2 linked regions of the Antarctobacter heliothermus genome follow. The protein of the gene in region 1 binds, or shares a complex with, the protein of each later gene. Links are inferred from orthologs where the notes say so. Each region holds a gene or a part of one and is shown on either strand. Other genes may lie near its edges.

What was found.
Region 2: the proteins of ANTHELSMS3_RS06995 (region 1) and dapF are in contact, whole or in part, in a solved structure (PDB 5YGU), measured with the Escherichia coli proteins. The link is inferred for Antarctobacter heliothermus from one-to-one orthologs.

The regions. Positions count from the first base shown.
Region 1 is NZ_CP022540.1:1,486,207-1,489,479, reverse strand. What follows is about bases 203-3,160. They hold ANTHELSMS3_RS06995 (RNA pyrophosphohydrolase), read right to left. Parts: upstream 1,946-3,160; coding sequence 1,460-1,945; downstream 203-1,459. Other genes in these bases: ANTHELSMS3_RS06990 (S41 family peptidase), read right to left, coding at 2,118-3,160; ANTHELSMS3_RS07000 (hypothetical protein), read right to left, coding at 978-1,460; ANTHELSMS3_RS07005 (lytic murein transglycosylase), read left to right, coding at 203-867. In the rest of the region: more of ANTHELSMS3_RS07005, read left to right, coding at 1-202; more of ANTHELSMS3_RS06990, read right to left, coding at 3,161-3,273. UniProt on the Escherichia coli protein: Master regulator of 5'-end-dependent mRNA decay.
Region 2 is NZ_CP022540.1:646,542-649,545, forward strand. Bases 220-3,004 are described here. They hold dapF (diaminopimelate epimerase), read left to right. Parts: upstream 220-1,089; coding sequence 1,090-1,920; downstream 1,921-3,004. Other genes in these bases: ANTHELSMS3_RS03115 (aldo/keto reductase), read left to right, coding at 220-759; mtaB (tRNA (N(6)-L-threonylcarbamoyladenosine(37)-C(2))-methylthiotransferase MtaB), read left to right, coding at 1,917-3,004. Outside these bases: more of ANTHELSMS3_RS03115, read left to right, coding at 1-219. UniProt on the Escherichia coli protein: Involved in the succinylase branch of the L-lysine biosynthesis and in the biosynthesis of the pentapeptide incorporated in the peptidoglycan moiety. Catalyzes the stereoinversion of LL-2,6-diaminopimelate (L,L-DAP) to meso-diaminopimelate (meso-DAP).

The sequences.
Region 1 (3,273 bases):
AACTACGGCGTCCAGAAAGAGGTTGTCGTGGCGATCTGGGGCTTGGAGTCCGCCTATGGCACCTTTCGCGGATCAACCCCGGTCATCCAGAGCATGGCGAGCCTGGCCTATGATGCGCGGCGCGCGGAGTTCTTTGAGGAACAGGTGATCGACGCGCTGAAGATCCTGCAACAAGGCGACACGACACCCGACAGGCTGAAAGGATCCTGGGCCGGGGCCATGGGGCACACGCAGTTCATGCCGGGATCGTTCCAGCGGCTTGCCGTCGATCACGATGGCGACGGGAGGCGCAATATCTGGGATGACGATCCCGCCGACGCGCTGGCGTCCACCGCCAACTACCTGAAAGCCAACGGCTGGAAGACGGGCGTGCCTTGGGGGGTCGAGGTGACGCTGCCCAAAGGTTTCGACTATCTGGAGGCCAAGCGCGAGGTCACCCGCCTGCCCTCTGCCTGGGCACGCAAAGGCGTGGTGGGCGTGGACGGTGAGCCGGTCAAGGACTTCGGTCCCGCCTCTGTGCTCCTACCAGCCGGCCATCAGGGCACGGCCTTTTTGATCTTTGAAAATTTCGAGGTGATCGAGACCTATAACACCGCCGACGCCTATGTGATCGGCGTGGGCCATCTGGCGGACCGGATTGCAGGCGGTGCCCCGTTCAGCGGTAGCTGGCCACGCGAGGACCGGGCGTTGACCTTTCAGGAGCGCATCGAGTTGCAGAAACGTCTGACCGCAGCGGGGTTTGACACCGAAGGGATCGACGCCAAGATCGGCCCGCTCACCGTCGAGGCGGTGCGCAATTTTCAACAGTCAAAGGGGTTGGTGCCGGACGGTTATGCCTCACCCGCGATCCTCAAACGTTTGCGCTAAGTCTGTGAGCGGTTTCGCCGTGCCTGCGGCCCGGCGATCCGACGGGGGGCTCTGGCCCCCGGCCCCCCCGGGATATTTTAGGACAGAAGAAGCCGGGACCGCAGTTTGGTTTAGAAGTCGCGCTCTGCGCAGGGACCACCGACGAGGCATTTGTGAACGCGGTCGAGATCTTCGCGACGCGGGTTGATGTACAGCCAATTTCCGCAGGGTTCAGCCTGCACCACCCGCATACCGTTTTCGTGTTTGATGAAGGCCAGGTAGCGGGCACCGCTTTTGGGGGCGGCGCACCACGGGCCAAAGCACAGCACCCGCAGCGTCACGTTGGCCTGAAACACCGTGTTGTAGCCGCTAGGGTCCAGCGCGTGGCCGACCATCGTGGCGCGCAAGTCGGTTTGCGGCGGCACCGCATCTTGTCGGTTCCAGTCGACCTTGGGCAGCCGGTTTTCGTCAAAGTCGAGCCGTCCGACCGCGATGCCCCATCGTGTGTCAGCTGTATCCGCCGCATGGAAATCCCGCACTGGGTCTGGCGGCAGGCAAGACAAGGACAACGCTGGGGTTGCCAGAAGCGACAGGATACATGTCAGCCAGCGCATCAGAGATGTTTCCGGAACGCGTTGATCACCTGTTCGTAGACCATGCGTTTGAACGGCACGATCTGCGAGACCACCTCGTCCGCCGACATCCAGCACCATTCGGAAAACTCCTGATGATCGTCGGCGTCCAGACGCACCTGATCGTCCGTGCCGTGAAAGCGCAGCAGGAACCATTTCTGTTCCTGTCCCTTGTAGCGGCCTTTCCAGATCCTTGGCACGATGTCATGCGGCAGATCGTAGGCGATCCAGCCATCGGTTTCGGCCTCGACGGTGACAAGGTCGCGGGGCACGCCGGTTTCTTCTTCAAGTTCGCGCAGCGCGGCATCCTTGGGATCTTCGCCTTTGTCGATCCCGCCCTGTGGCATCTGCCAAGCGGGAATGTCACTGTCGATCCGCTGGCCGACAAAGGCCTGGCCCCGGGTGTTGACCAGCATGACGCCAACGTTGCGGCGATACGGCAAGGCGGCAATCTGTTCGGGGGTCATGGCGGGCTTTCGTCGGGTTGATTTGCAGGGAAGCTAGCGCAGGGGCGGTTTGTTCGAAACCCCCGTTTCAGGGCCGGATCACTAAGATTAGCGCCTGTCTTGCCCCCGGTGGCAGTCAAAGAAAAACCGGCGACCCAAAGGCCGCCGGTTCAAAATCGTCAAAGGTGTCGCGTCAGTCCCTGGGTGCCAGAGCCGACAGCCCCTTGAGGATGTCGATGGCGTAGGCCAGTTGATAATCCTCTTCACGCAGTTTGGCGGCGGCCTCTGCCTTGGCGCGGTCTGCTTGGATCTGCTCGATCTCTTCCGGCGTCAGCGAGTCGTTGTCGAGGCTGCCGCGCAGGTCCGCCTCGGTGCGGCGGAACGGGTTCGCGGGTTCTTCTTCTTCCACCGCGTTGGGATCACGGCGCGGCTGTTCGACCACGATGTCGGGCGACACGCCCAGCGCCTGAATCGACCGGCCCGAGGGTGTGTAGTAACGCGAGGTCGTCAGGCGCATCGCGCCATTGCCGCGCAGCGGCATCACCGTCTGGACAGAGCCTTTGCCAAACGATTTGGTGCCCACGACGATAGCACGGCGGTGATCCTGCAGCGCACCGGCGACAATCTCGGACGCAGAGGCAGAGCCGCCATTGATCAGCACCACCAGCGGCTTGCCTTCGGCCAGATCGCCCGGCTGGGCGTTGTAGCGGTCGCCATCGGCGGGATCGCGGCCACGGGTCGACACGATCTCACCTTTGTCGAGGAACGCATCGGACACCATGATCGCCTGATTCAGCAAGCCACCCGGGTTGTTGCGCAGATCGACGACAAAGCCGTTGATCTTGTCGATGCCGCCCGCTTCTTCGACCTGTTTGGCCAGTCCATCGGCAAGGTTGGCAAACGTCTGGTCGTTGAAGGTCGTGACGCGCAGCACCACGGTTTCACCCTCTGTACGGGTCCGCACCGCAGTGAGCTTGATGGTATCGCGGATGATTGAGACATCAAAGGGTTCCTCGACGCCTTCGCGCACCACGGTGATCACGATCTCAGAGCCGACCGGCCCACGCATCATGTCCACCGCTTCATCCAGTGTCAGGCCCAGCACGCTTTCGCCGTCAACATGGGTGATGAAATCACCAGCCTCCATGCCCGCCGCGTCTGCCGGAGTGCCATCCATGGGCGAGACCACTTTGACAAAGCCGTCTTCCTGCGTGACTTCGATGCCCAGACCGCCGAATTCACCACGAGTCTGCACACGCATGTCGGCGGCATCCTCGGGGGCCAAATAGCCCGAATGCGGATCAAGTGAGGTGAGCATCCCGTTGATGGCTGCCTCGATCAGGTCCTTT
Region 2 (3,004 bases), 840 kb from region 1 along the record:
CCCGAAGAGGTCACGCCCGAGGCCTTTGTCGACGTTCCTCAGAAACGGATCGCATTCGATTTTACCTATGACGGGATCATGCGCAGCTTTGAGGACAGCAAAGCCCGCCTTGGGACCGACAAGATCGACATATTGTTTCTGCACGACATAGACGCCGGGGCGCATGGCCAAGCCTTTGAAGACAACAATCTGCGCCAGCTCTTCACGCTGGGTGGCTACCAAGCGTTGTCCCAATTGCGCGAAGCCGGCCAGATCGCGGCCATCGGTGCCGGGGTCAACACCTGGCAGATTTGCGAACGCCTGCTGGAAGAGGCCGATTTCGACGGGTTCCTGTTGGCGGGTCGGTATACATTGCTGGAACAAGAGCCGCTTGAGCGGTTCTTGCCGCTTTGCATTGAACGGGACGTGGGAATCATTCTGGGCGGTCCCTACAACTCTGGCATCCTTGCCACGGGCGCGGTCGACGGTGCGCGGTATGACTATGCGCCCGCGCCAGAGGACATTCTGCAACGGGTGCGCAAGCTGAGCGCGGTTTGCGACGCCCATGATACCCCGCTGATCGCGGTGGCCCTGCAATTCCCGCTGGGCCACGACGCTGTGAAAACGGTCATTCCCGGCGCATCTACGCCCGACGAAGTCCGCCAGAACGTCGCCATTTTCGACCACACCGTCCCCGCAGCGCTATGGTCGGATCTGAAGTCCGAAGGCCTGATCCGCGCAGATGCGCCCACTCCACAGGACATTGACGCTAGGGTGTGACGGGTGCCGCCTGATCTACGGAACAGGCGCAACGGTACGGGGAATGCTACCCCGGTCCCATGCGATCCAAACGATCTACCAAAACGTCAAAAGACCCGGCCATTTAAGGCCGGGTCTTTGATACAGTGGTGAGCCGTGATGGGTTCGAACCATCGACCTACTGATTAAAAGTCAGTTGCTCTACCAGCTGAGCTAACGGCCCACTGTGGCGGCCTAACTATGAATATGCCCGGTCCGGGTCAACCCAAAAAATCGGGAATCACACCGCGAATTTCATCGCCACGCCCCGGACACTGGAAAGCACGCGGTTTCAGGCGTATATGCCCGCTCATGGAACAGACACCTTCCCCCCTGCCCTTCATGAAAATGCACGGGCTTGGCAATGATTTCGTCGTGATTGATTCGCGAGAACGTGAGGCGATTCTCACGGCCAGCCGCATTGCGGCCATCGCCGACCGGCACCGGGGCGTCGGATTTGATCAGCTTGCCGTCATTTCGCTGCGCGCGGGTCTCCCGCATCTGACCTTCTACAATGCCGACGGCTCCACGTCAGCGGCCTGTGGCAACGCCACCCGCTGCATTGCGCGGCATCTGATGGACGCCAGCGGCGACAGCCGGCTGAGCCTGACCACAGATCATGGCACGCTGAGTGCGGTCGACGCCGGGGGGGGCCTGACCTCTGTCAACATGGGGCCACCACAACTGGAGTGGGCCGACATCCCGCTGGCCGAGGAAATGGACACTTTGGAATTGCCGATTGAGGGCAGCCCCACCGCCACCGGCATGGGAAACCCGCATTGCACCTTCTTTGTCGAGAACGCAGAGACTGTGGCGCTGGATCAGTTTGGACCGCGCTACGAACACCATCCGCTGTACCCGCAGCGCACCAATGTTCAGGTCGCCAGCCTGATTGGTCCCGATCACCTGCGGATGCGCGTATGGGAACGGGGCGTTGGTGTTACATTGGCCTCCGGCTCATCTTCCTGCGCCACCGCCGTGGCTGCCGCCCGACGTGGGTTGACAGGGCGCAAGGTACAAATCGACCTTGATGGCGGCACGCTACATGTGGACTGGCGCGACGATGGCGTTTGGATGACCGGCCCAACCGCCCACGTCTTTGACGGGCAATTCACACCCCAATGGCTGGATGCGAACCCATGAGTGCCCCAAAATTCACAACGCTCGGCTGCCGTCTCAACGCCTATGAGACGCAGGCCATGAAGGATCTCGCAGAGGCCGCTGGCGTTGAAAATGCCGTTGTCGTGAACACCTGCGCCGTCACCGCAGAGGCCGTGCGCAAAGCCCGGCAGGAAATCCGCCGCTTGCGCCGCGAAAACCCCGACGCCCGGGTGATCGTCACCGGCTGCGCTGCGCAGATCGACCCCGACAGTTTTGCCGCAATGGAAGAGGTCGACGCCGTCATCGGCAATACCGAAAAGATGGCCGCTGACACTTGGAAAGGCATGGTAGCCGATTTTATCGGTGAAACAGAGGCGGTGCAGGTCAATGACATCATGTCCGTGACCGAAACCGCTGGCCACCTGATCGACGGCTTTGGCACCCGCAGTCGCGCCTATGTGCAGGTCCAGAATGGCTGTGATCACCGCTGCACCTTTTGCATCATCCCCTACGGTCGCGGCAACTCACGCTCCGTCGCGGCCGGAGTTGTGGTGGATCAGATCAAGCGCCTGCGCGATCAGGGCTACAACGAGGTAGTCCTGACCGGTGTCGATCTGACCTCATGGGGGGCCGATCTGCCCGGAGAACCACGACTTGGCGATCTGGTCATGCGCATTCTCAAGCTGACCGATATCCCGCGCCTGCGCATCTCTTCGATCGATTCGATCGAAGCGGATGACAACCTGATGCAGGCGATCGCGACAGAACCTCGACTGATGCCGCATCTGCACCTGTCGCTGCAACATGGCGACGACCTGATCCTGAAACGCATGAAACGCCGCCACCTGCGCGACGACGCGATCCGGTTTTGCGAAGAGGCGCGCAAACTGCGCCCAAACATGACCTTTGGGGCGGACATCATTGCCGGGTTCCCGACAGAGACGGATGCCCATTTCGAGAACTCGATGAAGTTGGTGCAGGACTGCGACCTAACGTGGTTGCACGTCTTCCCCTATTCCTCGCGTCCCGGCACGCCTGCTGCCCGCATTCCGAACAAGGTGAACGGCACCGTGATCAAAGAGCGCGCGGCGCGCCTGCGCGCCGCTGGTGACGGCCGGGTACTGGC